Regions from separate parts of the Streptomyces sp. NPDC048584 genome, predicted to be linked through region 2. Evidence: riboswitches for the same ligand, from Rfam matches in the RefSeq annotation. Region 2 holds a riboswitch; each other region holds the start of a gene.
What was found. Region 2 has a riboswitch for thiamine pyrophosphate ahead of thiC (phosphomethylpyrimidine synthase ThiC). Riboswitches for the same ligand answer to the same signal wherever they lie in the genome.
Positions count from the first base shown of each region.

Region 1: linked by a shared signal. The riboswitch ahead of thiO (glycine oxidase ThiO) and the one ahead of thiC (phosphomethylpyrimidine synthase ThiC) in region 2 are both predicted to bind thiamine pyrophosphate.
Region 3: linked by a shared signal. The riboswitch ahead of ACGFR9_RS25325 (thiamine ABC transporter substrate binding subunit) and the one ahead of thiC (phosphomethylpyrimidine synthase ThiC) in region 2 are both predicted to bind thiamine pyrophosphate.

Region 1 is NZ_JBICWF010000018.1:54,540-65,100, reverse strand. Features, by position in the region: gene pknB (Stk1 family PASTA domain-containing Ser/Thr kinase) at 1-243, opposite strand, end outside; gene ACGFR9_RS31445 (thiazole synthase) at 411-1,223, opposite strand; gene thiS (sulfur carrier protein ThiS) at 1,226-1,426, opposite strand; gene thiO (glycine oxidase ThiO) at 1,423-2,589, opposite strand; TPP riboswitch at 2,587-2,698, opposite strand; gene ACGFR9_RS31430 (hypothetical protein) at 2,751-3,101, shown strand; gene ACGFR9_RS31425 (NAD(P)/FAD-dependent oxidoreductase) at 3,130-4,371, shown strand; gene ACGFR9_RS31420 (Rv2175c family DNA-binding protein) at 4,449-4,814, shown strand; gene thiE (thiamine phosphate synthase) at 5,263-5,928, shown strand; gene metF (methylenetetrahydrofolate reductase [NAD(P)H]) at 6,035-6,958, shown strand; gene ACGFR9_RS31405 (hypothetical protein) at 7,015-7,962, shown strand; gene ACGFR9_RS31400 (phytoene desaturase family protein) at 7,969-9,483, opposite strand; gene ACGFR9_RS31395 (TetR/AcrR family transcriptional regulator) at 9,916-10,545, opposite strand.
Region 2 is NZ_JBICWF010000010.1:130,253-140,813, forward strand. Features, by position in the region: gene ACGFR9_RS22730 (IclR family transcriptional regulator) at 1-226, shown strand, start outside; gene ACGFR9_RS22735 (SsgA family sporulation/cell division regulator) at 325-759, shown strand; gene ACGFR9_RS22740 (YibE/F family protein) at 820-2,271, opposite strand; TPP riboswitch at 2,344-2,534, shown strand; gene thiC (phosphomethylpyrimidine synthase ThiC) at 2,527-4,320, shown strand; gene ACGFR9_RS22750 (VWA domain-containing protein) at 4,404-5,852, shown strand; gene ACGFR9_RS22755 (hypothetical protein) at 5,890-6,759, opposite strand; gene ACGFR9_RS22760 (metallophosphoesterase) at 6,943-8,034, opposite strand; gene ACGFR9_RS22765 (LacI family DNA-binding transcriptional regulator) at 8,824-9,936, opposite strand; gene hisC (histidinol-phosphate transaminase) at 10,396-10,561, shown strand, end outside.
Region 3 is NZ_JBICWF010000012.1:90,571-101,131, reverse strand. Features, by position in the region: gene ACGFR9_RS25360 (murein hydrolase activator EnvC family protein) at 1-479, opposite strand, end outside; gene rpsB (30S ribosomal protein S2) at 764-1,732, shown strand; gene tsf (translation elongation factor Ts) at 1,888-2,724, shown strand; gene pyrH (UMP kinase) at 2,914-3,672, shown strand; gene frr (ribosome recycling factor) at 3,794-4,351, shown strand; gene ACGFR9_RS25335 (phosphatidate cytidylyltransferase) at 4,351-5,475, shown strand; gene rlmN (23S rRNA (adenine(2503)-C(2))-methyltransferase RlmN) at 5,634-6,746, shown strand; TPP riboswitch at 6,771-6,876, shown strand; gene ACGFR9_RS25325 (thiamine ABC transporter substrate binding subunit) at 6,957-8,042, shown strand; gene ACGFR9_RS25320 (ABC transporter permease) at 8,018-9,691, shown strand; gene ACGFR9_RS25315 (ABC transporter ATP-binding protein) at 9,692-10,561, shown strand, end outside.

The sequences.
Region 1 (10,561 bases), on a different contig from region 2:
GACCTGCACCACGTTCGGGTGGGCCAGACGGGCGACCGACTTCGCCTCGCGGATGAACCGCTCGACGAACGAGCCGTCCGCCGCGAGGGAGGGGTGCATCACCTTGAGGGCGAGGATGCGGTCGAGGCGGGTGTCCACGGCCCGGTAGACCGTGGCCATCCCGCCGACCGCGATCCGCGCCTCGACGCGATACCGGCCGTCGAGCAGTTGCCCGACCAGAGGGTCCTGAAGGGTCGTGTCCACCCCTTAAATCTACAAGCCCCCACCGACACCCCAGACCCGCCCAACCCCTGTTGCAGCGGACCTGTGACGTCCCCGCCCCGCCCAGCCGCGTGCGGCACGCCTGCCCGCGACCGGGCGGGACGGGGACGCCGGGACGCCGGGACGGGGCCTGGGTGGGGTGTCCGGGTTCACGGAGGTGGGGGCTGGAACGCCGGGCGTTCCGGGTCCAGCTCGGCCAGCCCCTCCGCGGGAGACGACGCCGACGCCGCGAACCACCGCCGCGGAATCCGCCCCGCCAGCCGAGCCCCCCGCCCCGCCTCCACAGCCGACCGCATCGCGGCGGCCATCAGCACCGGCACCTGCGCCCGGGTCACCGCGGACGCCAGCATCACCCCCGCACACCCCAGCTCCATCGCCAGCGCCACATCGGACGCCGTCCCCGCCCCCGCGTCCAGGATCACCGGCACCCCCGCCCGCTCCACGATCAACTCGAAGTTGTGCGGATTACGGATCCCCAGCCCCGACCCGATCGGCGACCCCAGCGGCATGACCGCCGCACACCCCACGTCCTCCAGCTTCCACGCCAGCACCGGATCGTCGTTGGTGTACGGCAGCACCGTGAACCCGTCGTCGACCAGCGTCTCGGCCGCGTCCAGCAGCTCGACCGGGTCCGGCAGCAGCGTCCGCTCGTCGGCGATGACCTCCAGCTTGACGAGGTCCGTGCCGAGCGCCTCCCGCGCGAGCCGCGCGGTGAGGATCGCCTCCCCGGCGGTGAAGCACCCCGCCGTGTTCGGCAGCACCCGGATGCCCAGCCGCTCCAGTACCGACAGCACGGACCCGTGCACCGACGGGTCCACCCGCCGCATCGCGACGGTGGTCAGCTCCGTCCCGGACGCCACCAGCGCCCGCTCCAGCACGTCGAGGCTCGGCGCCCCGCCGGTGCCCATGATCAGACGGGACGTGAAGGACGTATCGCCGAGGAGGAACGGATCGTCGGCCATGGTCAGCCTCCCTGGACGGCGGTCAGGACTTCCACCCGGTCGCCCTCACACAGGGGGGTGACCGGCCACTGCGCACGCGGGACGACGGTCTCGTTGAGGGCGGCGGCCACCCCCGAGGGCGCCGCGGTGAGCGACTTCACGACGAGGTCGAGAGCGGTGCCGGGCGCGAACTCCCGCCGCTCCCCGTTGACCGAGACGTTCATGCGGACTGCTCCGTGAGGACGGCGGCGCCGAAGCGCCGCGGGGTGAACGGGCGGGCCACGTCCGGCAGCGTCCCGCCGGTCAGGGCATCCGCCATGGCGTCGCCGGTGACCGGCGTCAGCAGGACGCCGTTGCGGTGGTGGCCGGTGGCCAGGAGCAGCCCCTCGAGCTCCGTCGGGCCGAGCAGCGGCGCGTTGTCGGGGGAGCAGGGGCGCAGTCCCGCGCGGGTCTCGGTGAGCGGCAGTTCGGTGATCCCGGGAACCAGCTCGTGGGCGTCGCGCAGCAGCTCGTACACGCCGCCCGCGGTGACGGTGGTGTCCCAGCCCAGCTCCTCGCTGGTCGCCCCGATCACCAGCTCGCCGTTCTCGCGCGGCACCAGATAGACATGGCTGCCGCGCACCACGGCCCGTACGGTCCGGCTCAGGAACGGGCCGTGCCGCTCGGGCATCGTCAGCCGTACGACCTGTCCCTTCACGGGACGCACGGGAGGCAGCACGTCCGCCGGTACGCCCGCCAGCCGCCCGCTGAGGCTGCCCGCCGCGAGCACCGTCCGCCCGGCGGCCAGCTCGGTGCCGTCGGCCGTGACGACACCCGTCGCCCGCTCCCCGGTCACCACGAGCCGTTCCACCCACGCCCGGTGGAGGGTCACGCCGGCCCGCTCACAGGCGGTGACCAGTGCGGCCGCCAGCCGCCGGGGGTCGATCTGGTGGTCGTCGTCCACCCGCAGCCCCCCGCGCACCCCCGGCGCGAGCATCGGCTCCAGGCGCCGGCACTCCCGCCCGGACAGCCACTGCGACCGAAGCCCCGACCGCTCCTGGAGGGCGTGCAGTTCCCGCAGATGGGCGCGGTCGTCGGCGTCCAGTGCCACGGCGAGCGTGCCGCACGCGCGGTAGCCGAGGTCGTGGCCGGTGAACTCGGTCAGCTCGGCCGCGAAGGCGGGATAACGCCGCGCGGAGGCGAGGTTCAGACCGAGCAGGGTCTCCTCGCCGTAGTGCAGCTCGGTGACGGCGGCCAGCATCCCGGCGGCCACCCGGGCGGCCCCGCCGCCCGGCTCGGGGTCCACCACGACCGTGGAGAGACCGCGCTGCGCGGCCCGCCAGGCCGTGACCAGTCCGATGATTCCGCCCCCGACGACGAGGACGTCCGAGGTACGTGTGGGCGACATGGGCGTCCAGCCCCTCCCTTCGCCGGCATGACCCGGATCAGGTTCGTACGGTCGGAGGCCGCCAGCCTCCCTCTCAGCCCGGTGCGTCCGGGCTCCCGCGAGTGCTTGTACGTTGGCCAGCGTATCCCCCGCCCCACCGACCCTGTAAGGGAGCCTCCCGCGTGGCACCATCGCTCGACGGACTCGTCCTCGCCCCCGTGGCCGACCAGGCCCCCGGCCAGGTCGGCACCCGCACCCGGTTCGTCTACCACGAGCGGGACGGCGAGATCTGGGCCGAGTACGGGGGCGGCGACGTCGTCCGCGGGCATCTGGTGGGCACCCGCGCGGGAGACCGGCTGGACTTCCGGTACGCGCAGCTCAAGCGGGACGGCACCACCTCCTCGGGACACTGCGTGTCCACGGTCGTCGAACTGCCCGACGGGCGGGTGCGGCTGGAGGAGAGCTGGGAGTGGGAGTCCCAGCCGGGCAGCGGGACGAGCGTCGTGGAACAGGTCGAGCACCCGGCCGGGTGATGCCGCGTCAGCTGTCTAAGGTGATCGGGTGACTGAGCAGACGCAGCAACCGGGACCGTCCGATCCGCGGCGGGTGGTCGTGGCGGGCGCGGGCATGGCCGGCGTGCAGACCGCCCTCGCCCTGCGCGAACAGGGCTTCACCGGCACCGTGACGCTGATCGGCGCGGAACCCCACCAGCCCTACGACAGGCCCCCGTTGTCCAAGGCGGTGCTGCTAGGCAAGGCCGAGGACTCCGCCTTCGACGTCGACTTCGAGGACGCCGGCATCGAACTGCGGCTCGGCTGTGAGGCCCTCGGCCTGCGCGCCGGTGACCACGCACTGGACACGGAGGCCGGGCCCGTCCCGTACGACGTGCTGGTGGTCGCCACCGGGGCGGAACCGGTCCGGCTGCCCGGCGCCGAGGGCGTGCCCGGTGTGCATCTGCTGCGCACCCTGGACGACGCCGCGCGGCTGCGGCCGGTGCTCGCACGGCAGCACGACGTCGTGGTGGTCGGGGCCGGCTGGATCGGCGCGGAGTTCGCCACGGCGGCCCGCGAGGCGGGCTGCGCGGTCACCGTCGTGGAGGCGGAGGAGCGTCCGCTGGTGGAGGCGCTGCCCGCCGAGGTGGCCGCCCCGATGGCCGCCTGGTACGCCGAGGCCGGCGTCGCGCTGCGCACCCGCACGCGCGTGGAGCGCGTCGAGCCCGGCGCCGTGGTCCTGGACGACGGCTCGCGGCTGCCCGCCGGCGCCGTGGTCGTCGGCATCGGGGCCCGGCCCGCCACCGCCTGGCTCGCGGGCTCCGGGATCGGGCTCGGCGCGCACGGCGAGATCGTCGCCGACCGTCATCTGGCGACCTCCCTGCCGGACGTGTACGCGGTCGGTGACTGCGCGTCCTTCCCGTCCGGGCGCTACGGCGAGCGGCTGCTGGTCCACCACTGGGACAACGCCCTCCAGGGGCCGCGCACGGTCGCCGGGAACATCCTAGGAGCCCTCAGCGGCCGGGAGCCGGCGGTGTACGACCCGGTGCCGTACTTCTGGTCCGAGCAGTTCGGGCGATTCGTGCAGTACGCCGGGCATCACGCGGACGCCGACCGGACCGTGTGGCGCGGGGACCCCGCCGGGCCGGCGTGGAGCGTCTGCTGGCTGCGGGAGTCCCGCCTGGTCGCCCTGCTCGCGGTCGGGCGGCCCCGGGATCTGGCGCAGGGGCGCAGACTGATCGAGGCGGGCACGGCGATGGACGCGGAGCTGCTGGCGGACCCGGGACGGCCGCTGAAGGCGGCGACCGTCTGAGGGTTCCGGCACGCCGCGTCGGCGCAGGTGGGCGGGGCTGACTTCCTCCTGTCAGTGGCAGATGGCAGGCTTGTCCCGTGACCGAGATTGACGCAAAGATCGATGCTCTCGTCCCCGCCTGGCTCACTCTGCCCGATATCGCCGAAATGCTCGATATCGAGGTGACGCGTGTCCGGCAGCTGGTCAAGGAGGGCCAGCTCATCGCCGTACGCCGGGGTGAGAACCGCGCACTGCACGTCCCCGCCGCCTTCATCGACGAGGACAAGGTCGTCAAGGGCCTGACCGGGACCCTGACGCTCCTGCGGGACGACGGCTTCACGGTCGAAGAGATGCTCGAGTGGCTGTTCACCCCCGACCCCACCCTGCCGGGCACCCCGGCCCAGGCCCTCAGCGAGAACCGCGGCACGGAGGTGAAACGCCGAGCCCAGGCCCTCGCGGTCTGACCGCCCCCGACCACCCGTGACCGGGGCCCCGAGCCCCGGCCACGGCAGTCCGCCTGACCGCCGTGTCCGACGCGGGAGGTCTCACGCCCGCCCCGGACGCCGTGCCACGGCACCCGGAGCGGCCGAAGACCCGGTCGCGTGACGCGGCCCCCAGCGTTCGCCGGGGCCGCGGCGGCCGGGTCTTCGGCCGCCGCGGCCCCGCACGCGGCGGGCCGGGTGCGTGTGGCCGTTCTCGGGCCGCCGGCCCGGGGCGGGTGCGTGCCCGGGCGCGGGCATCGCCGTGCCCCGTCGCCGTCCTCCCGGGAGGGGGCTCTCGCGGCCGCTGGAGCGGCGGCATAAGGTCCGTCCGGGTGTGTCTCGCCGGTCGTCGCGGCCCGGAGTGTCCGCCCGTGACATCTCGGGCCCGCCGGGTCCGTGCGCCGCCGACATCCCCGGGGGGGACCCTCGAATGACCGCCACCGCTCGCGCCCGGCTCGACGGCGCCCTGCTCTACCTGTGCACCGACGCCCGCAAGCGGCAGGGCGATCTCCCCGAGTTCCTGGACGCCGTACTGGCGGGTGGGGTCGACATCGTGCAGCTGCGGGACAAGGGCATGGAGGCCGGTGAGGAGCTGGAGCACCTCGCCGTGTTCGCCGACGCCTGCGCCCGGCACGGCAAGCTGCTCGCGGTCAACGACCGCGCGGACGTCGCCCACGCCGCCCGCGCCGGCGTCCTCCACCTCGGCCAGGGCGACCTGCCCGTCCCCGCAGCCCGCGCGATCCTCGGCGACGACATCCTGATCGGCCGCTCCACCCACGCCGAGTCCGAGGCCGCCGCCGCGGCCGTCCAGCCCGGTGTGGACTACTTCTGCACCGGCCCCTGCTGGCCCACCCCCACCAAGCCCGGCCGCCACGCCCCCGGCCTAAACCTCGTCCGGTACGCCGCGGCCCTCGACGCCGGGCGCCCCTGGTTCGCCATCGGCGGCATCGACCTCGGCAACCTCGACGAGGTGCTCGACGCCGGTGCCCGCCGGGTCGTCGTCGTACGGGCCGTCACCGAGGCGGACGACCCCGGCGCGGCGGCGGCCGAGTTCGCCGAGCGGCTGCGGCAGGCGGCGCCCGCGGCCGCGGAATGACCCCGCACGTCTCAGGTTTGTCCAAGGGGTGGACAGCAAGTCGGCATTTCAGACAAATATCCCGCATCCGGTTGGGGGACCGCCGCCCCCTGGCTAACCTGCCGGTATGGCCCTCGGAACCGCATCGACCAGGACTGATCGCGCACGCACCGTGCGTGACATGCTCGCCGCAGGCAAGACGACGTACTCCTTCGAGTTCTCGGCGCCGAAGACGCCCAAGGGCGAGCGGAACCTGTGGAGCGCGCTGCGCAGGGTCGAGGCGGTCGCGCCCGACTTCGTCTCCGTGACCTATGGAGCGGGCGGATCCACGCGGGCCGGCACGGTCAAGGAGACCGAGCAGATCGTCTCCGACACCACTCTCACCCCGGTCGCCCACCTCACCGCCGTCGACCACTCCGTCGCCGAGCTGCGCAACATCATCGGCCAGTACGCCGACGCCGGGATCCGCAACATGCTCGCGGTGCGCGGCGACCCGCCCGGCGACCCCATGGGCGACTGGGTGGCGCACCCGCAGGGACTGACATACGCGGCCGAACTCGTGCGGCTCATCAAGGAGTCGGGCGACTTCTGCGTCGGCGTCGCCGCCTTCCCCGAGATGCACCCGCGCTCGGCCGACTGGGACAGCGACGTCGCCCGCTTCGTCGACAAGTGCCGGGCCGGCGCCGACTACGCGATCACCCAGATGTTCTTCCAGCCCGAGTCCTATCTGCGCCTGCGTGACCGAGTCGACGCGGCGGGCTGCGCGACCCCGGTGATTCCCGAGATCATGCCCGTGACCAGCGTGAAGATGCTGGAGAGGTTGCCAAAGCTGAGTAACGCCTCGTTCCCCGAGGCGCTGAAAGAGCGGATCCTCGCAGCGAAGGACGATCCGGCGGCGGTACGCTCGATCGGAATCGGGTTCGCCACCGAGTTCTGCGCCCGGCTGCTGGCCGAGGGAGTGCCCGGACTGCACTTCATCACGCTCAACAACTCCACGGCGACCCTGGAAATCTACGAGAACCTGGGCCTGCACCACCCACCGCGGGCCTAGACCGGTCGCACGGATATACGACACACTGCGTAGCGACCACTGGGAGAGGGGCGTACATGGGCTGGACGGTCCTCTACATCGCGTTCGGCATCGTCGCGCTGTGGTTGCTGGGTGAGGTGCTGCTGCAGTACAAGGCACGGTTGCGCTGGCGGCTGCTCGCCTTCGGCGGCTTCCTCGGTGTCGTGCTCGGTGTGCTGATCCCGTCCGTCGTCGTCATCGGACTGGGCGCCGCGGCCTTCGCCGTCGGCCAGACCTACGTCACGCTGTCGTTCCGCCGCGGCTTCGCGGCCGGCTGGGCGGTCAACGCGCCGATGCTCGCCGCCGCCAAGGGCCGCCGGGGCGACCGCGGACGCGAGGAGCCGACCCTGGAGGTCTCCGACCTGGAGCCGTCCGGCGGCGACCAGGGCGACGGCGGCCACCGCGAGCGGGCCGCCTACCGCGCGGACGACGACTACGACCGCGACGACGTGTTCACCCCCGCCGCCCGCCCCGACCAGCCCGCGGACGCCGAGAGCACCGCCGTCTACGAGCCGCAGCCCATGCCCGACGACACCGGCTCCTACGGCGTCTACGGCGGCGAGCACGGCTACGCGGCCCCCTCCCAGGACCAGTACGCGGCGACCGCCCAGGGCGCCGACCCGAACTACGCCTACGACTACTCCGGTTACGGCCAGCAGCAGGGCTACGACACCACGGGCCAGCAGCAGTACGCGGCCTACTCCGACCCGTACGTCGACAACACGGCCTACGGGAACACCTCGTACGACACCGGCTACACCGACCAGCAGCAGTACGCCCAGCAGGGCTACACCCAGGACCCGTACGCCCAGCAGGGCTACGGCGGCGGCGAGACCCCGGCCGGCGGCCTCTGGGTCCCGCAGCAGCGCGGCGCCGACGACGGGTACGGCGGTGAACTCCCGCCGGAGCAGCAGCAGTACCCCTACCAGGGCGACGGACAGACACACGGCAACGGCACCGGGTACGACGAGCAGTACCGCTACTGAGCGCGGTCACTGCGACCCGCGGAACTCCGGCCCCTCCACGATCAGTCCGGCGACCAGCGCCCCCGACATCCCGGCGCGCGGAAGCCCGCCGCCGGGATGCGACCAGCCCCCGACGCGGTAGAGCCCCGGCAGCGCGGTGACATTGGCCGGACGCAGGAACCCGACGCCGCCCCCCGCCAGGGACGGGGCGGGGACGCCCCCGAACTCGGCGCCCGTCTCCTCGTCGGCGTGGTCGGGCGTGTACACCTCCCGCCACAGGACGCGCTCGCGCAGGCCGGGAAGGGCCCGTTCGGCCGCTTCGACGACCAGGTCCGCGTACCGCTCGTCGAGGTCGCCCTCACCCCACTGCGCGTCCGACGGCACCACGGCGGACACCACCACGGACTCGTGCTCCGCGTCGGGGCGCAGGGCGGGGTCGTCCGGCCGCAGCACGGTCACCGTGGGTGGTGCCGGGGCGTCGGTGCCGACGCTGAGGAAGTCCAGCTCGGCCTCGCGGCCGGTGGTGTGCACGACCGTGCGGTGCGGCGCGTCCGGCTCACGCGGGCCGCGCAGCGCCAGCAGCACGCCGAACCGCCCGGGAGGCGCCCATTCCCCGCGGACGTCGGGCCGCACATCCCCGTCGTCGTACAGCCGGTGCTCGGCCAGGAACCCCAGCCGGTGGTGGTCCACGCCCGCCACCACATGGTCCGCCCCGGCCACCATGCCGTCGCGGAAGCCGACGCCCGCCGCCCGGCCGTCCTTCTCCACGATCCGTATGACCTCGGCACCGAAGACGAACTCGACCCCGCGGGCCAGACACCGCTCGTACACCGCGCGCGCCAGTTCCCGCATGCCGCCGCGCACGTACCAGAGCCCGAAGGCGTGCTCCATGTACGGCAGCACCGCCGCGCTCGCCGGGGTCCGGCGCGGGTCGAGGCCGTACGCGAGCGCGTGGCTCTCCAGCAGGGCGGTCAGCCGGGGATCACGCAGCTCCCACGCACCGACCTCGGCGAGCGTGCCCGCCCTGCGCGTGCGCAGCAGCTTCTTGTGGGGGACCGCCGGATACGGCTCACGCTCGGCCAGCGTCCGCCAGTTGGGCCACAGCGGCTCCTCGAGCAGCGGCCGGCGCGTGCGATCCCAGGCCTCCCGGGCCCGGACCAGGAAGTCGCCCCAGCGCCTGGCCGGCTCCGCCCCGAGGGCCCTGTCCAGAGCGGCGACGACCCCCGCGCGGGAGGCGTTCGGCAGCGACACGCGGGTGCCGTCCGCGAACACGTGGTGCGACGACGGGTCGACCTGGACCAGCTCGACACACTCCTCCAGCGGCTCCCTGCCCGTCTTCACGAACAGGTCCCGGTAGACCGCCGGCAACGGCAGCAGACCCGGACCGGTGTCGAAGGCGAACCCGTCCCGCTCCAGGCGGCGCACCGCACCGCCGTACGTGTCCGTCCGCTCGTACACCGTCACCCGGTGGCCCGCGACGGCCAGCCGGGCGGCGGCCGCCATCGCGCCCATCCCGGCGCCGATCACCGCAATCCGTGCCATGCCAGGGACCTTATCCGCCGCCACCGACAACCCGTACCCGAGCACCGGAGCCCCCGCCCAGGGCCCCAGACGGCGGCGCGGGGATGTGGGCGCGCGTGCGCAGCACTGAGTACCCGTACCTAGTGGGCGAGTTGAGTACGCGCGCGGATGGGGGCCGACCTGCGGGAACGGGAGAGTGGAGACCACGGAGAGGGGCTCGGCTCCCGGAACCGGCGACACGGGGCGCCGGAACGGCAGGGGCCCGCGATCCGCTCCTTCCGCCGGCACCGTCGGCGGGAGCGAGGCACGGGGGAACCCGGGGGCGACCGCGACGGGGGTCCGCGGGGGAGGTACGGGGGACGTACGGGGGAATGCGGAAGGCGCCGGTCCGGCCGGTGGCCCGCGGGGGACGCGGCCACCACCGAACCGGCGTTTTTCGTACGCCGCCGAGCGTCAGCGGTGGCCGCCGGCCCTGCCCTGCAGCAGCCGGGACAGCGCCGCGTGCACCTCGTCCAGGGAGCGCTCCGGCTGGAACGACTGCCAGTCCAGCGCCGCCACCAGCACCATGCCGACCAGCGCCGCCGCCGTCAGCGGGACGTCGATCTCCTCGCTGAACTCGCCGTTCGCCACGCCCTCGCGCAGCACGTCCTCGACCACCGCCACCGCCTGCTGCCGCACCACCAGCAGCGTGGACTGCCACGCCCGGTTGGTGCGCCACAGCTCGGCCACGTACAGCTGGGTGAAGGCCGGGTAGCGGTCGATGAAGACGAGCCCCGCGCGGATCATCGCGTCCAGGGCGTCGACCCGGCTGCCGCCCTCGCGCGCGGTCCGCCCGGCCGCCTCCCGCAGCGAGGCGGTCAGCAGGCCGACCCCGTGCCGCAGCAGCTCCTCGAAGAGGACCGACTTGCTCGCGAAGTTGTAGTAGACCGTGCCCTTCGCGACCCCCGCGCGCTCGGCGATCTCGTCCACGGTGGTGGCGGAGAAGCCCTGTTCGGCGATGAGGGTGACGGCCGCCTCGTAGAGCTTCTGCCGGGTGGCCTCGCGGCGGGCGCTGCCGCCCGGCGTGGTGCTGCTGCTTTCCATGGCCCCGATTGTCACA
Region 2 (10,561 bases):
CAGACGCCTGGAACGCGCGCGGCGCTCGCAGCCGGTGGTGGAGCGTCAGGAGTACGCGCTGGGCACGGTCTGCGCGGCGATCCCCGTCTCCATCGGCTCCATGGCCGCGGCGGTGGCCATCTCGCTGCCCGCCCACCAGGCCGACCGGCTCGCCCCCGCGGCGCGGCGACTGCAGGCCGAGATGGGGCACCTCATCGGGTCGCTCACACTGTCTATCAGTATCTGAAAAATCACTCCTTGTGATCTGCTGTGTACTTTCAGCAAGATTCCCTTTGGTGTCAGGATCCATGCCCGGCCAGTCCGCGGCGAATGACGGGGTAGGCGATGCGCGAATCCGTACAGGCAGAGGTCATGATGAGCTTTCTCGTGTCGGAGGAGCTGTCCTTCCGCATCCCGGTGGAGCTCCGCTACGACACCTGTGATCCCTACGCCGTACGGCTGACCTTCCATTTGCCCGGAGACGCCCCCGTGACCTGGGCGTTCGGCAGGGAGCTGCTGATCGACGGTGTCGGCAGGCCGTGCGGGGAGGGCGACGTACGCGTCTCGCCCGTCGACCCCGACGCGCTGGGCGAGGTGCTGATCCGGCTTCAGGTGGGCGCCGATCAGGCTCTCTTCCGTTCATCGACGGCCCCGCTCGTGGCCTTCCTCGACCGCACCGACAAGCTGGTGCCGCTGGGCCAGGAGGGGGCGCTCGCCGACTTCGACGCCCATCTCGACGACGCGCTGGACCGGATCCTGGCGGAGCAGAGCGCCGGCTGAAGCGTTACGCCGACCGGGTGGCGGAACGCTTCAGCGCGTTCTGCCCCGCCCTACGGGCCGTCAGCGCTTACGGCGTCTGCCCCGCCCGCCGCGCCCCGCAGGGCGGGCCTCCGGTACCTTCCCGGGCCCCTGTGCCGGCTCCTGCGCCTGTCCGTGGCCCTGAGTCCGTGCCTGTGCCGTCGGGCGGTCGGCCGAGACCACCAGCGCGGCCAGCGCCGTGGTCACCGGCACCGAGGCCACCAGGCCGATGGAGCCGATGAGGGTACGCACGATCTCCTCCGCGACCAGCTCACTGTTGGCGACCGTCCCCACGCTGCTCTGTGCGATGGAGAACAGCAGCAGGAGCGGCAGCGCGGCACCGGCATAGGCGAGGACCAGCGTGTTGACCACCGACGCGATGTGGTCGCGGCCGATCCGGATGCCCGCGCGGTACAGCCCCCGCCAGCCCGTCGACGGGTTGGCCTCGTGCAGCTCCCAGACCGCGGACGTCTGTGTGACCGTCACATCGTCGAGGACACCGAGCGAACCGATGATGACGCCGGCCAGCAGCAGGCCGCTCATGTCGATCCCCGGATACAGCCCGTGGATCAGGCCGGTGTTGTCGTCGGTGTTGCCGGTCAGCGCGGCCCAGCCGATGAACACCGAGCCCAGGATGCCGATCAGCAGCAGTGAGATCAGCGTGCCGAGCACCGCCACCGAGGTCCTCGCCGACAGCCCGTGACAGAGGTACAGAGCGATCAGCATCATCGCGCTCGCCCCCACCACCGCGACGATCAGCGGATTCGACCCCTGCAGGATCGCTGGCAGGATGAAGAAGTTGAGCACCAGGAAGCTGATCGCCAGCGCCACCAGCGCCATCACCCCGCGCAGCCGTCCCACGGCCACGACGGCGAGCGCGAAGATGCCCGCGAGCAGTGCCATCGGGAAGCGCCGGTCCACGTCGGTGACCGAGTACTGGAGGTCCCGGGGCGCGGAGGGCTCGTAGGCCACCACGACCTTCTGGCCCTCGCTCAGCTGCCGGGACTGGTCCGGCTGCACGATCTCGTCGAACGTACGGCCCTTGTCGTCGCCGGTGTCGACCCGGATCGTCGCCTTCTTGCAGGTGCCGTCCGCCTGCTGCTGGGCGGAGGAGCCCTCGGCGGTGGAGGTGTCGCCGGTGGGGACGCCGGCGGAGCCGTTCACGGACTGGCAGCTCAGCTCGACCACCTTGGTGACCGTGGCGCGCTGCGTCTGCCGGTCGAAGCCGACGCCGGTGCGCTCGTGCGCCGGGGCCCCGCCCGGCCACAGCACGGCGAGTCCGATCAGTACCGCCGCGGCGAACGGGATCAGGATCGCCGCGATGACCTTGCGCAGATGCCGGGAGACGGGCGCAGCCGGACCGTGCCCGTGGCTGTGTCCGTGCCCGTTCCCGTGTGCATGGCCGTGCACGTGGCCGTGACCACCGTCGTCCGCGGCACCGGGTGGTCGCGATGGTTCGGGGGGCGGAAACGGAGGAGGTTGAGTGGGCGTCACCGCCCGATCATCGCAAGAACGGGGTGAGGCCCTCTGTTCACCGCGCCAGAAAGGACGCTAGCGTGGAGGCGCTTTTGTACACGCGGGAGCTCGGAGCACCGGGCTGAGAGGGCGCTGACCTCCGTCCCAGCGATGTTTCACATGAAACGTCACCCCAGGCTGAGTGATGTTTCACACGGAACGTCGGCAGACGGAAACCGCTGCGTCGACCGCCGAACCTGTTACCGGGTAATGCCGGCGTAGGGAGTAGGTCTCATGACCAACAAGGACGCACGCACGCCTGCCTCCGCGCAGAACTCCGACCGGGAGGAGACCGCGGAGGCAGGGAAGTCCATCGGCTGGCACAAGGCGTATGTCGAGGGCACCCGCCCCGACCTGCGGGTGCCGGTCCGTCAGGTGCACCTCACCAACGGGCAGTCGGTCAAGCTGTACGACACCTCGGGCCCGTACACCGATCCACTCGTCGACACCGATGTCCGCCGGGGCCTGGCTCCGCTCCGGGAGAACTGGATCACCGCCCGCGGTGACACCGAGGAGTACGCGGGCCGCCCCGTCCGCCCCGAGGACGACGGGATCAAGCACACCGCCCCGCGCGGGGGACTGCGCAACCTGGACGCCGTCTTCCCGGGCCGGCCGCGCCTGCCGCGCCGGGGCCGGGAAGGCCGGGCGGTCACGCAACTGGCGTACGCGCGCCGGGGCGAGATCACGCCCGAGATGGAGTACGTGGCCATCCGGGAGAACGTCGCGCCCGAGGTGGTCCGCGAGGAGATCGCGGCGGGCCGGGCGGTGCTGCCGGCCAACGTCAACCACCCGGAGACCGAGCCGATGATCATCGGCAAGCGGTTCCTGGTGAAGGTCAACGCCAACATCGGCAACTCGGCGGTGACGTCCTCCATCGAGGAGGAGGTCGAGAAGATGACCTGGGCGACCCGCTGGGGTGCCGACACGGTCATGGACCTCTCCACCGGCCGGAACATCCACACCACCCGCGAGTGGGTGCTGCGCAACTCCCCCGTTCCGATCGGCACCGTGCCGCTCTACCAGGCATTGGAGAAGGTCGACGGCCGGGCCGAGGAGCTGACCTGGGAGATCTACAAGGACACGGTCGTCGAGCAGGCCGAGCAGGGCGTGGACTACATGACGGTCCACGCGGGCGTGCGCCTCGCGTACGTACCGCTCACCGCGAACCGCAAGACCGGCATCGTCTCCCGGGGCGGCTCGATCATGGCCGCCTGGTGCCTGGCGCACCACAGGGAGTCGTTCCTGTACGAGAACTTCGAGGAACTCTGCGAGATCCTCGCCGCGTACGACGTCACCTATTCGCTCGGCGACGGGCTGCGGCCGGGTTCCATCGCGGACGCCAACGACGAGGCGCAGTTCGCGGAGTTGCGCACGCTCGGGGAACTCAACACGATCGCGAAGCGTTTCAACGTTCAGACCATGATCGAGGGCCCGGGGCATGTCCCGATGCACAAGATCAAGGAGAACATCGACCTTCAGCAGGAGATCTGCGATGAAGCCCCGTTCTATACGCTCGGCCCGCTGACGACGGACGTCGCGCCCGCGTACGACCACATCACGTCCGGCATCGGTGCCGCGATGATCGCCTGGTGGGGCACGGCCATGCTCTGCTACGTCACGCCCAAGGAGCACCTGGGCCTGCCCAACCGTGACGACGTCAAGACCGGCGTGATCACCTACAAGATCGCTGCCCACGCCGCCGACCTCGCCAAGGGCCACCCGGGTGCCCAGGAGTGGGACGACGCGCTGTCCGACGCCCGCTTCGAGTTCCGGTGGGAGGACCAGTTCAACCTGGCCCTCGACCCGGACACCGCACGCGAGTTCCACGACGAGACCCTGCCGGCGGAACCCGCCAAGACGGCGCACTTCTGCTCGATGTGCGGCCCGAAATTCTGTTCGATGAAAATATCCCAGGACATCCGCCGTGAGCACGGCGGAAGCCGGGCGGAGATCGAGGAGGGGATGGCGCAGAAGTCGAAGGAGTTCGCGGCGGCGGGCAACCGCGTGTATCTGCCGATCGCGGACTGACCGTCCCCCGGGCGCGCCGGCGGACGGGAGGGGCCGGCCCGCCGCCCCTCCCCTTCGGCGGAGCGGGTGGGCAGACTGGCCCCATGACAGCGAGTCCGATGAGCAAGGGGTCCAATCGTCCCGTCGAGGCACGCGTGGTGCGTGTCGAGCTCGCCTGGGCGGCCGGGCCCGGTGTGCCCGACGTCGATGCCTCGGCGCTGCTCCTCACGGCGGCCGGGCGGGTGCGGGACGACGGGGACTTCGTCTTCTACAACCAGCCACGTCACGCGTCCGACGCCGTGACCCATCTCGGGAAGCGCAGCGGCGCCGGGGAGACGACCGACACCGTGCGGGTGGACCTGGGCGCGGTGGAGGAGGGGGTCGAGCGGATCGTGCTGTGCGCGTCGGCGGACGGCGGGACGTTCGGGCAGGTGCCGGGGCTGCTGCTCAGAGTGCTCGACGCCGGGTCGGGGAACGAGCTGGCCCGGTTCGACATGGCGGCCGGGACGGAGACGGCGTTCATCGGCGGAGAGCTGTACCGGCGGCAGGGGGCCTGGAAGTTCCGGGCGGTGGGGCAGGGGTACGCGTCCGGGCTCGCGGGGCTGGCCACGGACTTCGGTATCTCCGTGGACGACACGGCCTCGCACGCGGCCACACCTTCGGGCTCACCGGTCGTACCGGCCTCGCCCGCGGCCACCACGCCCCCGGTCTCTCCGATCCCGCCGCCGCCCGCCCCTCCCACAGCGCCGGCCGCCCCCGTGCCGGCCGCCGGGCCCCAGCCGGGGGCCCCGCGGCTCACCAAGGGTGAGGAGCGGCTGCCCGTCGACATGCGGAAGCGGTTGTCGCTGCGCAAGGAGCAGGTGGCGGTCAGTCTGCGCAAGCACGGGGCCGCCGGGGTCACCGCGCGCGTCATCCTCGTACTCGACGCCTCCGGATCCATGTCCTTCCTGTACTCCAAGGGAGTCGTGGCCGACGTCGTCGAGCGGATGGCGGCGGTCGCGGCGCAGCTGGACGACGACGGGGAGATGCAGGCATGGACCTTCGCCTCGAACCCGGCCCGGCTGCCCGACCTGCGGCTCGGGGAGCTTCCCGAGTGGCTGCGGCTGCATGTGCGCGTGGGGGAGGTGGGCCTCTTCCGGCGCGGACGGAAGAAGGGGCTCGAGCCCAGTCAGGTCGACATGCGGGACGTGGGCATCCAGAACGAGGAGCAGAAGGTCATCGCGGAGGTGCGCGCCTTCGTCCGGGACCATCCCGCGTCCGCCCCGACCCTCGTCCTGTTCTTCTCCGACGGCGGCGTCTACCGCGACAAGGACATCGAGCGCGAGCTCCGCGAAGCGGTGGAGGAACCCGTCTTCTGGCAGTTCGTGGGGCTCGGCAAGTCCAACTACGGCGTGCTGGAGCGATTCGACACCCTCCCGGGCCGCCGCGTCGACAACGTCGGGTTCTTCGCCGTCGACGACATCAGCACCGTGCCGGACGCGGAGCTGTACGACCGTCTGCTCTCCGAGTTCCCGCAGTGGATCACGGCCGCGGGACGGGCGGGGATTCTCTGAAACCGAATCCCGGTCCGCCCCTCGGCCTGTCCACTCGCTACTCCGGCTGGTGCTCCGGCCCGCCGAAGTCCGGGCTCGAGTAGTCCGGGCTGGAGTAGCTGGGCCGGGTGCCACGGGCCGACCCCTCCTCCGGACTGGAGAAACCCGGCCGGTCGTACCCGAGATGCGGCATACGGCCGGACCGCGCGGGCGGTGCCGTGTGCTGCAGCGCGGCGGCGGTCGCCGGGTCGGAGAGGGCGTCCCGCAGGAACGGCAGGATCCCCCGCTCCAGCAGGGCCTCGTGCCAGGCCTCCCTGGCCCGGGTGAGCTCCCCGTCGCTTTCCCGGTACGGCCCGCCGAGCGCCGACGGCTTGTTGCGCAGAGCCGTGAGCAGCAGACCCGCGCCGGCGACGAGGATGGCGACCGCCGTCACCGCGCCGAACACCCACCCCGTGGTGAGCATGGTCCGGGCGAAGGCGGCCTCCGGGTCGAGCATCCGCAGGATGTAGCCGACGAGCAGGAAGATCGCGGCCGCTGTCCCGGCCAGGACGGGAGCCAGGACGGCGACCACGGCTACGGCCCCGGCCCCGGCGGTCTCGGCGACCTCGCCCATGGTGGCGGCGAGCCCCACCGCGTTCGACCCCGGCTCGGTGACGCCGGACTCACGGACGGACGGAGTGGACGGCGCCGGTGGACGGCGCAGTTCCTCGCGGACCTTCACGTAGTGCTGGTACTCGGTCGCCGCGGCCGTCGTGATGATCGCGGTGGCGCCCAGCGCCATCGTGCGCAGTTGTTCCGAGTTGAGCCGTTGTCCTACCGCGGCCAGTTCCGGGTGGTGTGGTGCGGAGCGCAGCGCCTCATCGAGAATCCGCTCGTAATCCTGGCGGTCCTCGTTCAGCAGGTGCTGCGGAACGCTGTTCATGTGCATCCCCCGATGCTCCGTAGGGCTTGGGGCTCGGCATGCTGACGAGCCGTCGGGCAGAAACGGAGGGGAGCCTGCTACGGATAAGCCGATGGTAGAGCGGTGACGGCACGCGGTGACAGAGGATTTACCGAAATTACCTGCCGAGAAATGAGTTCCCGGGCCGCCGGATCACGGTCCGGGGAACGCTCAGGTGTCCAGCGGCAGTTGCTGGACCAGGAGTTTCCCGGCCATGGTGACCCCGCCGTCCATCGCGATGGCCAGTCCGTCGGCGTAGACATGAGGTCCGGTGACCACGGGGCCCCCGTCGTCCTCGCCCTCCTCGGAACCGACTTCGCCCAGCAGATACGGAATCGGGCTGTGGCCGTGAACGACCCGGGTGCCGCCGTACGTATCCAGCAGGGAGCGCACCGCGTCGGCGCCGCCCTCGTCGCGGAAGGAGAACCGCTTGGTGAACTTGCGGAACAGGTCCCAGACCTCGTCGGCGTCGTTGCGGGTGATCGTCTCGCGGACGGTGTCGTTGACCTCTTCGATCGAGCGGCCGTAGTCGAGGTAGGCGGTGGTGTCCGAGTGCAGCAGGAGGTGGCCGTCTACCTCCTCGACGGCGTCGAGGCGGGCCATCCACTGCAGGTGGTGGTCCTGGAGGCGGTCCATGTCGGTCTTCTGGCCGCCGTTGAGCAGCCAGGCCGCCTGGAAGGTGGCGGTGCCCGCGCCGGAGTTGACGGGGGTGTCGCCGAACCGCTTGGCGCCGAGCAGCAGCAGCTCGTGGTTGCCCATGAGGGCCTTGCAGTAGCCGCCGGCCGCGGCGGCCTCGGCGGACAGCCGCATCACGAGATCGATGACGCCGATGCCGTCCGGGCCGCGGTCGGTGAAGTCGCCGAGGAACCACAGCCGTGCCGTACCGGCGCACCACTGGCCCGCCGCGTCGAGCAGGCCCTGCTCCTGGAGGGCGGCCACCAGTTCGTCGAGGTAGCCGTGGACGTCACCGACCACGTACAGCGGGCCCTGGCCGGTGGCGGGCTGTGGAGCGGGGACGGACGCGGGGTCGACGGTCACCTGAACAGTGTCACCCCGATTGATGACGGGGAGATCCCGCTGGGTGGGTGTGTATCCGTCGGGGTAGGCCGCCTCGGCGGGAGGGACGACGTCACCGGGGTGCGTGCTCTGGGCGTACGGACCGGTCTCGTGGACGTACGCGGGCACCCGGAAGTCACGCACCGTCGCAGTGCGCTCCACCTCGGGTCCCTGACCGGCCCCCTGAGTCATCGACCCCTCCACCATCGCGCCGCTTCTGCACCGCGTCGGACTGCCTGGTCGCAGCGGCCCGCGGTGTGTGGGCCCATCATAGGAATGCGGATCGCGCCGTGTGATGACCCAGGGGTGGTGAATCGGAGCAAGACCCCGGTTCCTCGCGGCATTCGTCCCGTTTGAGCCGGTCTTCGTCCGCCTCCGCCACCGTCGCCGCCGCGCGCCGTCCGCCGGTGAACGGCCCGCCGTGTTCCGGGGGGACGGTCCTGTTTCGAGCGGAGGGGCGAACCGGGGGCTTCTCCGTTTCCGGTCCGCGGAGGCGGTGCCCCGGCCCCGGGACACCGCCGTTGCGGACCGGCCGCGGAACCGCCGCTTCCCCCCTCCGGAAGCGGAGGCTCCACTCTCCGGGCTGCGATCCGGCCCGCGAGGGCCCGCGATCCGGCCCGCGAGGGCCCGCGATCCGGCCCGCGGGGGCCCGCGATCCGTGCCGCAGGCACCCCACGTTCCGGCGTCCGATACCTCGGCGTCCCGACGGTCGGCACTTCCCGCGCCCTGTCGTCCGGTTCCGGGACCCGACGGCCGCCCTCCGCGTCACCAAGCCGCCGGGGCTCCACGTTCCGGCGGCGGGTACCTCGTGGTCCCGATCTCCGGCATCCCACGTTCCGGCGGCAGGTACCTCTGGGTCCCGACCTCCGGCATCTCACGCTCCGGCGGCAGGTTCTTCGGCGTCCCGCCTCCCGACCGCCGAACCCCTGGCATCCGCAAGCCCTTCGCGTCCGGACCGCCGAGCCCGTCGCGTCCGGAAGCCCCCGGTCCCCCGCCTCACGACCCCTTCGGTGACCTCGGTGGGCTGACCGTCGTGCGGGGTGGACGTCGTTGTGACGAGGTGCGCACGATCAGCTCCGTCGGTATGACCTGCTCCACCGGCTGGTCCGAGTCCAGCCCCTCGATGGCGTCGATGAGCAGCTGGATCACCGCCGTACCGATACGGCGCGGCTTCAGGGAGAGCGTGGTGACCGGCGGTTCCGTGTTGGCGTAGACCGTGGACTCGCTGCAGCAGACGAGCAGCAGGTCGTCCGGGACGCGCAGGCCGTAGCGGCGGGCGGCGGCGAGCAGATCGGTGCCGTTCGGATCGAACAGGCCGTAGACGGCGTCCGGGCGGTCGGGCCGGGCGAGCAGCCGGTCGGCGGCGACGGCGCCCGCGCACGGATCGTGTGCCGGGTAGGCCTCGTAGACCGGGTCCTGGCCCACGCGCTCGCACCAGCGCAGATACGCGGTGGTCGACAGGTGGGTGTACGTGTCGGTCGTGGTGCCGGTGAGCAGGCCGATGCGGCGCGCGCCGGCGTCGGCGAGATGGTCGAGGATGCCCATGACGGCGGCCTCGTGATCGTTGTCGACCCAGGCGGTGACCGGCAGCGAGCCGGCCGGGCGGCCGTCGGAGACGACCGGTAAGCCCTGGCGGACCAGTTCGGTGACGACCGGATCCTGGTCGGAGGGGTCGATGACGACCGTGCCGTCCAGGGCGACGTTGGACCACACGTCGTGGCGGGAGGTCGCGGGGAGGATCACGAGCGCGTAGCCGCGGGCGAGCGCGGCGGAGGTGGCGGCCCGTGCCATCTCTGCGAAGTACGCGAACTCCGTGAAGGTGAAAGGTTCATCCCCGTACGTCGTCACGGTCAGACCGATGAGTCCGGACTTCCCCGTGCGCAGCGTCCGGGCGGCGGCAGAGGGGCGGTACCCCAGTCTGTCGGCCACCTCGCGGACATGGCGCCGGGTGGCGTCCGGGAGCCTGCCCTTTCCGTTGAGGGCATCGGAGACGGTTGTGATGGAGACTCCGGCGGCGGCGGCCACGTCCCTGATGCCCGCTCGTCCCGGCCTGCTGCCTCGGCGTGAGGTTTCCGCGCGGCTCACCTGGTGCTTCCCTGCTGCTGTCATGGCGAGCCGATAGTAGGGCTCATGCGGTGGGGTAGGGCGGACGCATATGCATGCGTTGACAGGCACGTTTCTGCAAGATCATCACACCCCAATTGCCTGGGAAATCAAGGAGGTTGAACGTTCCAATACCAGGAAGTGACGTGCCGACGCATGCGGGCCTGGCCTGGGTGCGATGTTGCGAAGAGGTCTCAACTCACCTTCACGGGGGATGCGCGCCACGGCGCAAGCCACCGGCGCATAGATATATGTGCGGCGCGCCCCTGGGGCGCACGCCCTTCGTACACCTACGGGCGAAGTTGCCCCGTTTCCGCGGTCACGGACGAGGCGGGCGCCGGCACCCGCCCCTCTCGTGCTCAGCGGCGCCTTCTCTACGCAGCGGCGCCGAATCCTCATAAGGTGAGCAGTATTGGATGTCGGCGGCGGACACGGGTGCCGCCGGTCTTCGCGAGGAGGACTGCGGTGAGCGAGACGAGCCCCAAGCTGCGCGCCGAGCTGGAGGGGATCCCCACGTACAAGCCGGGCAAGCCGGCGGCGGCCGGCGGACCGGTGGCGTACAAGCTGTCCTCCAACGAGAACCCGTATCCGCCGCTGCCGGGCGTGATGGAGGCCGTGACGGCCTCGGCGT
Region 3 (10,561 bases), on a different contig from region 2:
CGCAGGCCCCAGTGGAGGCAGGAGGGCGCGCAGTGGGAGCCCGCTGGTTCCACCGTGCCGAGGGGCTCGCCTGCCGTGACCTCGGTGCCCTTGGTGACCGAGGCGTGGACCGGTTCGTAGGTGGTCCGCAGTGGGGGGTCGCCCGTGGCGTCGAGTTCCAGTGAGACGACGCCCCTGCCGGCCACGCGGCCCACGAACGACACCCTGCCCGCCGCCACAGCCCGTACCTGAGCGCCCGGCGCGGCCGCCAGGTCCACGCCCCGGTGGCCCCGCCCGTACGGCGTCGCCGGCGGATCCCAGCCGCGCAGGACCCGCGGTCGTGCCCCCACCGGCCACACCCGGCCGACCGCCGGTACCCCGGCCGTGTCCGCACCCGCCGCCACCAGCCGTGACGGCTGCGGGGCAGACACCGCCGCCAGGGTCAGGGCCACCAGCAGGACCAGTCGCGTACACACCCTCGTGAATGCACTCGTTCGCATGCCGCAGAGCCTTCCGGACATCCGCGGTCACCGCCCGGACCTGTGGACCGCCATCCGGTTTGTGGACAACGGCGTCACCCGGCACCTCCCGGGTCCCGTACACTTCTGGTGGCGACCCGGGTCACTGGGTCGACTTCGCACGCCCCGACATCAGGACCCGGTCACGGCCGGACCCCGATGTCAGCGCCCCTCGGTCCTTCGTGGCAACGGCGCGTCGCGGGCGTCAGGCGCGGGAGCCGTCCGGCATCCGCGGCACAACCGAGAAAAATCAAGGAGATACGGCCATGGCCGTCGTCACGATGCGGGAGCTGCTGGAAAGCGGCGTCCACTTCGGTCACCAGACCCGTCGTTGGAACCCGAAGATGAAGCGCTTCATCTTCACGGAGCGCAACGGCATCTACATCATCGACCTGCTCCAGTCGCTGTCGTACATCGACCGCGCCTACGAGTTCGTCAAGGAGACCGTCGCCCACGGCGGCACGGTCATGTTCGTCGGTACGAAGAAGCAGGCGCAGGAGGCCATCGCGGAGCAGGCCACCCGCGTCGGCATGCCCTTCGTCAACCAGCGCTGGCTGGGCGGCATGCTCACCAACTTCTCGACCGTCTACAAGCGCCTGCAGCGCCTGAAGGAGCTCGAGCAGATCGACTTCGAGGACGTGGCCGCCTCCGGCCTCACCAAGAAGGAGCTGCTGGTCCTCTCCCGCGAGAAGGCCAAGCTGGAGAAGACCCTCGGCGGTATCCGCGAGATGTCCAAGGTGCCCAGCGCCGTCTGGATCGTGGACACCAAGAAGGAGCACATCGCGGTCGGTGAGGCCCGGAAGCTCAACATCCCGGTCGTCGCCATCCTCGACACCAACTGCGACCCCGACGAGGTCGACTACAAGATCCCGGGCAACGACGACGCGATCCGCTCCGTCACCCTGCTCACCCGCGTGATCGCCGACGCCGTCGCCGAGGGCCTGATGTCCCGCTCCGGTGCCGCCGAGGCCGGCAAGGGCGAGAAGGCCGCCGGCGAGCCGCTGGCCGAGTGGGAGCGCGACCTGCTCTCGGGCGAGAAGAAGGCCGAGGAGGCCGCCCCGGCCGCCGCCGAGGCGGAGAAGCCGGCTGAGGCCGAGGCCCCCGCCGCCGACGTTGCCGAGGCTCCCGCCGCCGACGCCGCCGACGCCGCCGACGCCGCCGAGGCCCCTGCCGCCGACGCCGCCGAGGCCCCCGCTGCCGAGGCCGCCCCGGCCGCCGAGGCCGAGCAGGCCTGACCGCTCCGTCAGAGCCGATGACGGCGGGAGCGGTGACAAGTGCATCGCTCCCGCCGTTCACCCGTAGGTCAGCGGCGCGTCGGGGGACTGCCCTCGGGTAGGTCCTGACCCGCGGACCTCCGCACCTCCAGACTTCGAGAAAGACTCACAGACTCATGGCGAACTACACCGCCGCCGACGTCAAGAAGCTCCGGGAGCTCACCGGCGCCGGCATGATGGACTGCAAGAAGGCGCTGGACGAGGCCGAGGGCAACGTCGAGAAGGCCGTCGAGGCGCTCCGTATCAAGGGCCAGAAGGGCGTCGCCAAGCGCGAGGGCCGCTCCGCCGAGAACGGCGCCGTGGTCTCGATCATCGCCGACGACAACTCCTCCGGCGTCCTCGTCGAGCTGAAGTGCGAGACGGACTTCGTCGCCAAGGGCGAGAAGTTCCAGGGCGTGGCCACCGCCATCGCCGAGCACGTCGTCAAGACCTCCCCGGCCGACCTCGAGGCGCTGCTCGCCTCCGAGATCGAGGCCGGCAAGACCGTCCAGGCGTTCGTGGACGAGGCCAACGCCAACCTCGGCGAGAAGATCGTCCTGGACCGCTTCGCGCAGTTCGCCGACGGCTTCGTGGCGGCGTACATGCACCGCACGATGCCCGACCTGCCGCCGCAGATCGGTGTCCTGGTCGAGTTCGACAAGCCGAACGCCGACGTCGCCAAGGGCATCGCCCAGCACATCGCCGCCTTCGCGCCGAAGTACCTCTCCAAGGACGACGTCCCGGCCGAGGTCGTCGAGTCCGAGCGCCGCGTCGCCGAGGAGACCACCCGCGCCGAGGGCAAGCCCGAGGCCGCGATCGGCAAGATCGTCGAGGGTCGTCTCAACGGCTTCTTCAAGGACGCCACGCTGCTCGGCCAGCCCTACGCGCTGGACAACAAGAAGTCCGTCCAGAAGGTCCTGGACGAGGCCGGTGTCACCCTGAAGCGCTTCACGCGCATCAAGGTCGGCATCTGAGTCCGTACCGCGACGGGCGCGCGACCCCGATAGGGTCGACAGCAGCCGTTCGGATACGCGTCCACGCACGCGCGCGTGCCGGACGACAGCAGATCTGACGAGGAGGCCATTGCCGCATGGGATGCGAAGCACACCCCACCGGCAATGGCCTTCTTCGTATGTGCAACACGTGAAAGAGGCGGGATCCCGATGACCACCAAGGCTGAGAAGAGCGACGACGGCAAAGTGCGCGGCCGGTTTCTGCTGAAGCTGTCCGGAGAGGCCTTCTCCGGTGGCGGAGGGCTGGGCGTCGACCCCGACGTGGTGCACGCCATAGCGCGTGAGATCGCGGCCGTCGTCCGGGACGGCGCGGAGATCGCGATCGTCATCGGCGGCGGCAACTTCTTCCGCGGCGCCGAGCTCCAGGTGCGCGGCATGGACCGTGCCCGCTCCGACTACATGGGCATGCTCGGCACCGTGATGAACTGCCTCGCCCTCCAGGACTTCCTGGAGAAGGAGGGCGTCGACTGCCGCGTGCAGACCGCCATCACCATGGGGCAGGTCGCCGAACCCTACATCCCGCTGCGCGCCGTACGGCACCTGGAGAAGGGCCGTGTGGTCATCTTCGGCGCCGGGATGGGCATGCCGTACTTCTCCACCGACACCACCGCCGCCCAGCGCGCCCTGGAGATCGACGCCGAGGCGCTGCTCATGGGCAAGAACGGTGTGGACGGGGTCTACGACTCCGACCCGAAGACCAACCCGGACGCGGTGAAGTTCGACGCGCTCGGCTACGGCGAGGTCATCACCCGGGATCTCAAGGTCGCCGACGCCACGGCCGTCACGCTCTGCCGTGACAACAGCCTTCCGATCGTCGTCTTCGAGCTTCTGAAGGAGGGCAATATCGCCCGCGCCGTCAAGGGTGAGAAGATCGGCACGCTGGTGGGCGACCAAGCCGGCCGCAACTGACCGGGGGATGGACAATGTCCTGCCGGTCGGGAACCGTGCAGGAAGAAGACGCGACGCAGCCGGCCGCAGCTCCTGACAGGGAACCGCAGCCGGGCCTACTCAAGACACGCAGGAGCAAGTGGTGATCGAAGAGACCCTCCTCGAGGCCGAGGAGAAGATGGAGAAGGCCGTCGTGGTCGCCAAGGAGGACTTCGCCGCGATCCGTACCGGCCGTGCGCACCCGGCGATGTTCAACAAGATCGTGGCCGACTACTACGGCGCGCCGACGCCGATCAACCAGTTGGCCTCGTTCTCCGTGCCCGAGCCGCGCATGGCCGTGGTGACGCCGTTCGACAAGACCGCCCTGCGCAACATCGAGCAGGCGATCCGCGACTCCGACCTGGGCGTCAACCCGAGCAACGACGGCAATATCATCCGGGTGACGTTCCCCGAGCTCACCGAGGAGCGCCGCCGCGACTACATCAAGGTCGCCAGGACCAAGGCCGAGGACGCCAAGGTCTCCATCCGCGCCGTGCGCCGCAAGGCCAAGGACGCCATCGACAAGATGGTCAAGGACGGCGAGGTCGGCGAGGACGAGGGCCGCCGTGCGGAGAAGGAGCTCGACGACACCACCGCGAAGTACGTCGCCCAGGTGGACGAGCTCCTGAAGCACAAGGAAGCTGAGCTGCTCGAAGTCTGATGAACGACTCTTCCTGGGGGACGCCGCAGACCGGGTACTGGGGACCGTCCGACCACGGGCCCGGCCAGGGGGCTGCCCCGGCGGGGCCCGCGTACGATGCGCCTTACGCGCAGCAGACCCGCCCCAAGCCCGTCGTGCCCGACGTACCCGAACACGGCGGAGACCAGGATGTGGACCGGGGGGCCGCTCGGCCGAGCGGCCCCCTGTTCCGAGACGAACCGACGCGGGCCCGACCCTTCCCGGGGGAGGTGCCGCAGAATCCGGAGCCCATGCCCGACGCCCCGCAGCCGGCACCCGCACCGCAGAAGAAGAGCGCGGGCCGCGATCTCGGTGCCGCGATAGGTGTCGGCGTCGGACTCGGCGTGGTGATCGTCGCGTCGCTGTTCGTGGTCAAGGCGGTCTTCGTCGGTGTCGTCGCCGTCGCCGTCGTGGTGGGCCTGTGGGAGCTGACCTCGCGGCTGCGGGAGCGCAAGGGCATCGACGCGCCCCTCGTCCCGCTCGCGCTCGGCGGTGCGGCCATGGTCGTCGCCGGGTACGCCTGGGGAGCCGAGGGCGCGTGGACCGCCATGGCCCTCACCGCGCTGGCGGTGCTGGTCTGGCGTATGGCGGCGCCGCCCGAGGGCTACCTCAAGGACGTCACGGCGGGTGTCTTCGCGGCGTTCTACGTGCCGTTCCTGGCGACGTTCGTCGCGATGATGCTCACCGCCGACGACGGCGCCTGGCGCGTCCTGACGTTCCTGCTGCTGACGGTGGTCAGCGACACCGGCGCGTACGCCGTCGGCTGGCGCTTCGGCAAGAGGAAGCTCGCCCCGCGCATCAGCCCCGGCAAGACCCGCGAGGGCCTGCTGGGCGCGGTGGCCTTCGCCATGGTCGCCGGCGCGCTGTGCATGCAGTACCTGATCGACGACGGCAGCTGGTGGCAGGGCCTGCTCCTGGGCCTCGCGGTCGCGGCCAGCGCCACCCTGGGCGACCTCGGCGAATCCATGATCAAGCGCGACCTGGGCATCAAGGACATGGGCTCCCTGCTCCCGGGGCACGGCGGCATCATGGACCGTCTGGACTCCTTGTTGCCGACGGCGCCGGTGGTGTGGCTGTTGCTGGTGATCTTCGTCGGATCGGGTTGACGGGGAACAGGTACTCTGGAAGGGCTCGCGGTGTCCGGCCGTGGGCCCTTTCGTACGTCCCCGCCCTTGCGGGGGTTGTCCGGCTCCGGCACGGCGTCGCCGTCGTCCCCGCCCCCTCGGGGTGGCCGGCCCCCGTCTCTCTGAGGAGTTGCCCGACCGTGGCCCGTCCCGTTCCCGGTGAGCTCACCTTCGCCGCCCCCCGCGGAGCCAAGAAGCCACCGCGGCATCTCGCCGACCTCACGCCCGCCGAGCGCAAGGAGGCGGTCGCCGCGGCGGGTGAGAAGCCGTTTCGCGCGAAGCAGCTTTCGCAGCACTACTTCGCGCGCTACGCGGACGCCCCCGAGCAGTGGACGGACATCCCCGCCGGTTCCCGCGGCAAGCTCCAGGAGGCGCTGCTTCCGGAGCTGATGACGGTCGTACGGCATCTGTCGACCGACGAGGGCACCACCCGCAAGACGCTGTGGAAGCTGTTCGACGGGACGCTCGTCGAGTCCGTGCTGATGCGTTACCCGGACAGGGTGACCATGTGCATCAGCTCCCAGGCGGGCTGCGGCATGAACTGCCCGTTCTGCGCCACCGGGCAGGCCGGCCTCGACCGGAACCTGTCGACCGCCGAGATCGTGCACCAGATCGTGGACGGGATGCGCGCGCTCAGGGACGGCGAGGTCCCCGGCGGCCCGGCGCGGCTGAGCAACATCGTGTTCATGGGCATGGGCGAGCCGCTCGCCAACTACAACCGGGTCGTGGGCGCCATCCGCCGTCTCACCGACCCGGAGCCGGACGGGCTGGGTCTGTCCCAGCGCGGGATCACCGTGTCCACCGTCGGTCTCGTCCCGGCCATCCACCGGTTCACCGGCGAGGGCTTCAAGTGCCGGCTCGCGATCTCGCTGCACGCCCCCGACGACGAACTGCGCGACACCCTCGTCCCCGTGAACACGCGGTGGAAGGTGCGCGAGGTGCTCGACGCCGGGTTCGAGTACGCGGCCACGTCCGGGCGCCGCCTGTCCATCGAGTACGCGCTGATCCGGGACATCAACGACCAGGCCTGGCGCGGTGACCGTCTCGGCCGGATGCTCAAGGGCCGTCCCGTGCACGTCAACCTCATCCCGCTCAACCCCACCCCCGGCTCCAAGTGGACCGCCTCCCGTCCCGAGGACGAGAAGGCGTTCGTCGAGGCGATCGCCGCGCACGGTGTGCCGGTGACGATCCGGGACACCCGTGGACAGGAGATCGACGGGGCGTGTGGTCAGCTCGCCGCGAGCGAGAGGTAATGTGACTCGCGTAAGCACATCTTCATATTCCGACAGGGGAGCGCCACAGCGCTGAGAGTGCGGCACCGGCCGCAGACCCTCCGAACCTCGCCCAGGTCATTCTGGGTAGGGAGATCGGTCATCACTCGAGCTGTTGCGCCCTGCCCGGGACTCCGCCCAGGGGTCCCGGGCAGGGCCGCGTCTCTTCCTGGTCCCTCCAGGAGGAATCAAGTGGGCATCACCAAGAAGGTCACGGTCCTGGCCCTCGGGCTGGGCATGGTCACGCTGTCCGCGTGCGGGTCGTCCGACGGCGACGCCGACGGCAGCGGCGGCGCGTCCAAGACCGTGACCCTCGTCAGTCACAACTCGTGGGCCGTGTCGAAGGACGTCGTCGCCGCCTTCGAGAAGCAGTCCGGCTACCAGCTGAAGGTCCTCGAGGACGGCGACGCCGGGCAGGCCGTGAACAAGGCGATCCTGACCAAGGACAACCCCCAGGGCGACGTCCTCTTCGGCGTCGACAACACCCTGCTGTCCCGCGCCCTCGACAACGGCCTGTTCCAGTCGTACGAGGCCGAGGGCTCCGACCTGATCCTCGACGAGTACCGCGTCGATCAGGACAAGCACCGGGTCACCCCCGTCGACAGCGGCGACGTCTGTGTCAACTACGACAAGGCCTGGTTCGCCGAGCACGACCTGACCCCGCCGAAGACCCTCGACGACCTGGTCGAGCCCGAGTACAAGGACCTTCTCGTCGTCGAGAACGCCTCCACATCCTCGCCCGGCCTCGGCTTCCTGCTCGGCACGGCCGCCAAGTACGGCGATGACGGCTGGGCGGACTACTGGAAGAAGCTCAAGGCCAACGGCGTGAAGGTGGTCGACGGCTGGGAGCAGGCCTACAACGAGGAGTTCTCCGGCTCGGCCGGCGGCAAGAAGGCCAAGGCCGACCGGCCGCTGGTGGTGTCCTACGCCTCCTCGCCGCCCGCCGAGGTCATCTACGCCGACCCGAGGCCGCAGACGGCGCCCACCGGTGTCGCCGAGGGCACCTGCTTCCGCCAGGTCGAGTACGCGGGGCTGCTGAGCAACGCGAAGAACCCCGAGGGCGGCAGGGCTCTGCTCGACTTCCTGATCAGCAAGACGTTCCAGGACGACATGCCGCTCAACATGTTCGTGTATCCGGTGCGGGAGGCCGCCCAGGTGCCCCAGGAGTTCGTGGAGTTCGGGCCGCAGGCGAAGGACCCGCTGACCATGGACCCGGCGAGGATCGCCGCCAACCGTGACCAGTGGGTCAAGTCGTGGACCTCGCTCGTACTGAAGTGACGCACACCGCGGCGCGGCGGCGGGGCAGCGCGGCGCGGCTCGGCCTGATGGCCGTGCCCGTCGCGTTCTTCGCCGTCTTCTTCGCCTACCCCGTCACCGCGATCGTCGCGCGCGGACTGAAGGCGGGCGGAACCTGGCACCTCGGGCGGATCGGGGACGTACTGGCGCAGTCCGATGTGCGCCAGGTGCTGTGGTTCACCACCTGGCAGGCGCTCGTCTCCACCGTCCTCACCCTGCTGATCGCCCTGCCCGGCGCCTATGTCTTCGCCCGCTTCGACTTCCCCGGCAAGCAGGTGCTGCGGGCCGTGATCACCGTGCCGTTCGTGCTGCCGACGGTCGTCGTCGGTACGGCGTTCATGGCGCTGGTCGGCCGCGGCGGACTCCTCGACGAGCTGTGGGGTCTGCGTCTGGACACCACCGTGTGGGCGATCCTGCTGGCGCATGTCTTCTTCAACTACGCCGTCGTCGTCCGCACCGTGGGCGGACTGTGGGCGCAGCTCGACCCACGGCAGGAGGAGGCGGCGCGGATGCTCGGTGCCTCCCGGTTCGCGGCCTGGCGGACCGTCACCCTGCCCGCGCTCGCGCCGGCCGTGGCGGCGGCCGCACTGATGGTCTTCATGTTCACCTTCACCTCCTTCGGTGTGGTGCAGATCCTCGGCGGGCCCACCTTCTCCACCCTCGAAGTGGAGATCTACCGGCAGACCTCCGAGATCTTCGACCTGTCCACGGCCGCCGTGCTCACCATGATCCAGTTTGTCGCCGTGGGCGTGATCCTCGCCCTGCACGCCTGGACCGTACGGCGCCGGGAGACCGCGCTGCGGCTGGTGGACGCCTCGCTGACCGCACGCCGGCCGCGCGGGGCCGGGCAGTGGGCGCTGCTCGGCGGGGTCGTCGCCACCGTGACCGTGCTGCTTCTGCTGCCGCTCGCGGTGCTGGTGCAGCGGTCGTTCGGCACCGCCGGCCTCGGCCACTACCGGGAGCTGACCCACGACGACGGGGGAGTGTTCCTGGTCGCGCCGATCGAGGCGGTCGGCAACTCGCTGCGGTACGCGGTCGCCGCCACCGCCATCGCTGTGGTGATCGGCGCTCTCGCCGCCTTCGCGCTGACCCGGCGGGACGCGGGACGGCTGGTGCGCGGCTTCGACGCGCTGCTGATGCTGCCGCTCGGGGTGTCCGCGGTGACCGTCGGCTTCGGCTTCCTGATCGCCCTCGACGAGCCGCCGCTGGATCTGCGCGCCTCCTGGATCCTGGTCCCGCTCGCGCAGGCGCTGGTCGGCGTCCCCTTCGTCGTACGGACGATGCTGCCGGTGCTGCGGGCCGTGGACGTACGGCTGCGGGAGGCGGCGGCGGTGCTCGGGGCGTCGCCCTGGCGGGCGTGGCGGGAGGTCGACCTGCCGCTGGTGCGGCGGGCGCTGCTGATCGCGGCCGGGTTCGCCTTCGCGGTGTCACTGGGGGAGTTCGGGGCGACCGTGTTCATCGCGCGGCCGGAGAACCCCACGCTGCCGGTCGCCGTGGCACGGCTGCTGGGGCGGCCCGGGGAGCTCAACTACGGTCAGGCGATGGCCCTGTCGACGATTCTGATGATCGTGTGCGCGGTGGCGCTGCTTGTGCTGGAGCGGCTGCGGACCGACCGGACCGGGGAGTTCTAGATGCTGCTGAGCCTTCAGGCCGCTACCGTCCGCTTCGGCGGGCGGGCCGTGCTGGACGCCGTCGACCTGGCGGTCGCCGCGCACGAGATCGTCTGTGTGCTCGGCCCCAGCGGCAGCGGCAAGTCCACGCTGCTGCGGGCGGTGGCCGGACTGCAGCCCCTCGACTCCGGGCGGGTGTCGCTGGACGGACACGACCAGTCGGGCGTGCCCGCGCACCGGCGCGGCGTCGGACTGATGTTCCAGGACCACCAGCTCTTCCCACAGCGGGACGTGGGCGGCAACGTGGCCTTCGGCCTGCGGATGCACGGCGCCACGCGTGGCGAGCAGGCGGACCGTGTACGGGAGTTGCTGGCCCTGGTGGGTCTGCCGGACGCGGCCGGGCGGGCTGTCGCCGCGCTGTCCGGCGGTGAGCAGCAGCGCGTCGCGCTCGCCCGCGCCCTCGCGCCCAGCCCGCGGCTGCTGATGCTCGACGAGCCGCTCGGACAGCTCGACCGTTCGCTCCGGGAGCGGCTGGTCGTCGAACTGCGCGAGCTGTTCGGGCGGCTGGGCACCACCGTGCTCGCCGTGACCCACGACCAGGGCGAGGCGTTCGCGCTGGCCGACCGGGTGGTGGTGATGCGGGACGGGCGGATCGCCCAGTCCGGTACGCCACTTGAGGTGTGGCAGCGTCCCGCAGACGCCTTCGTGGCCCGGTTCCTCGGCTTCGAGAACGTCGTCGGGGCGACGGTCGCCGACGGTGTCGCCCTGACCCCCTGGGGCAAGGTTCCCGTGCCGGAGGGGTCCTTGCAGGGCACGCGGACGCTGCTGGTCCGGCCCGCGGGTGTCCGGCTGGTCCCGGCCGGTGAGGGGCTGCGCTGCACGGTGGCCGCG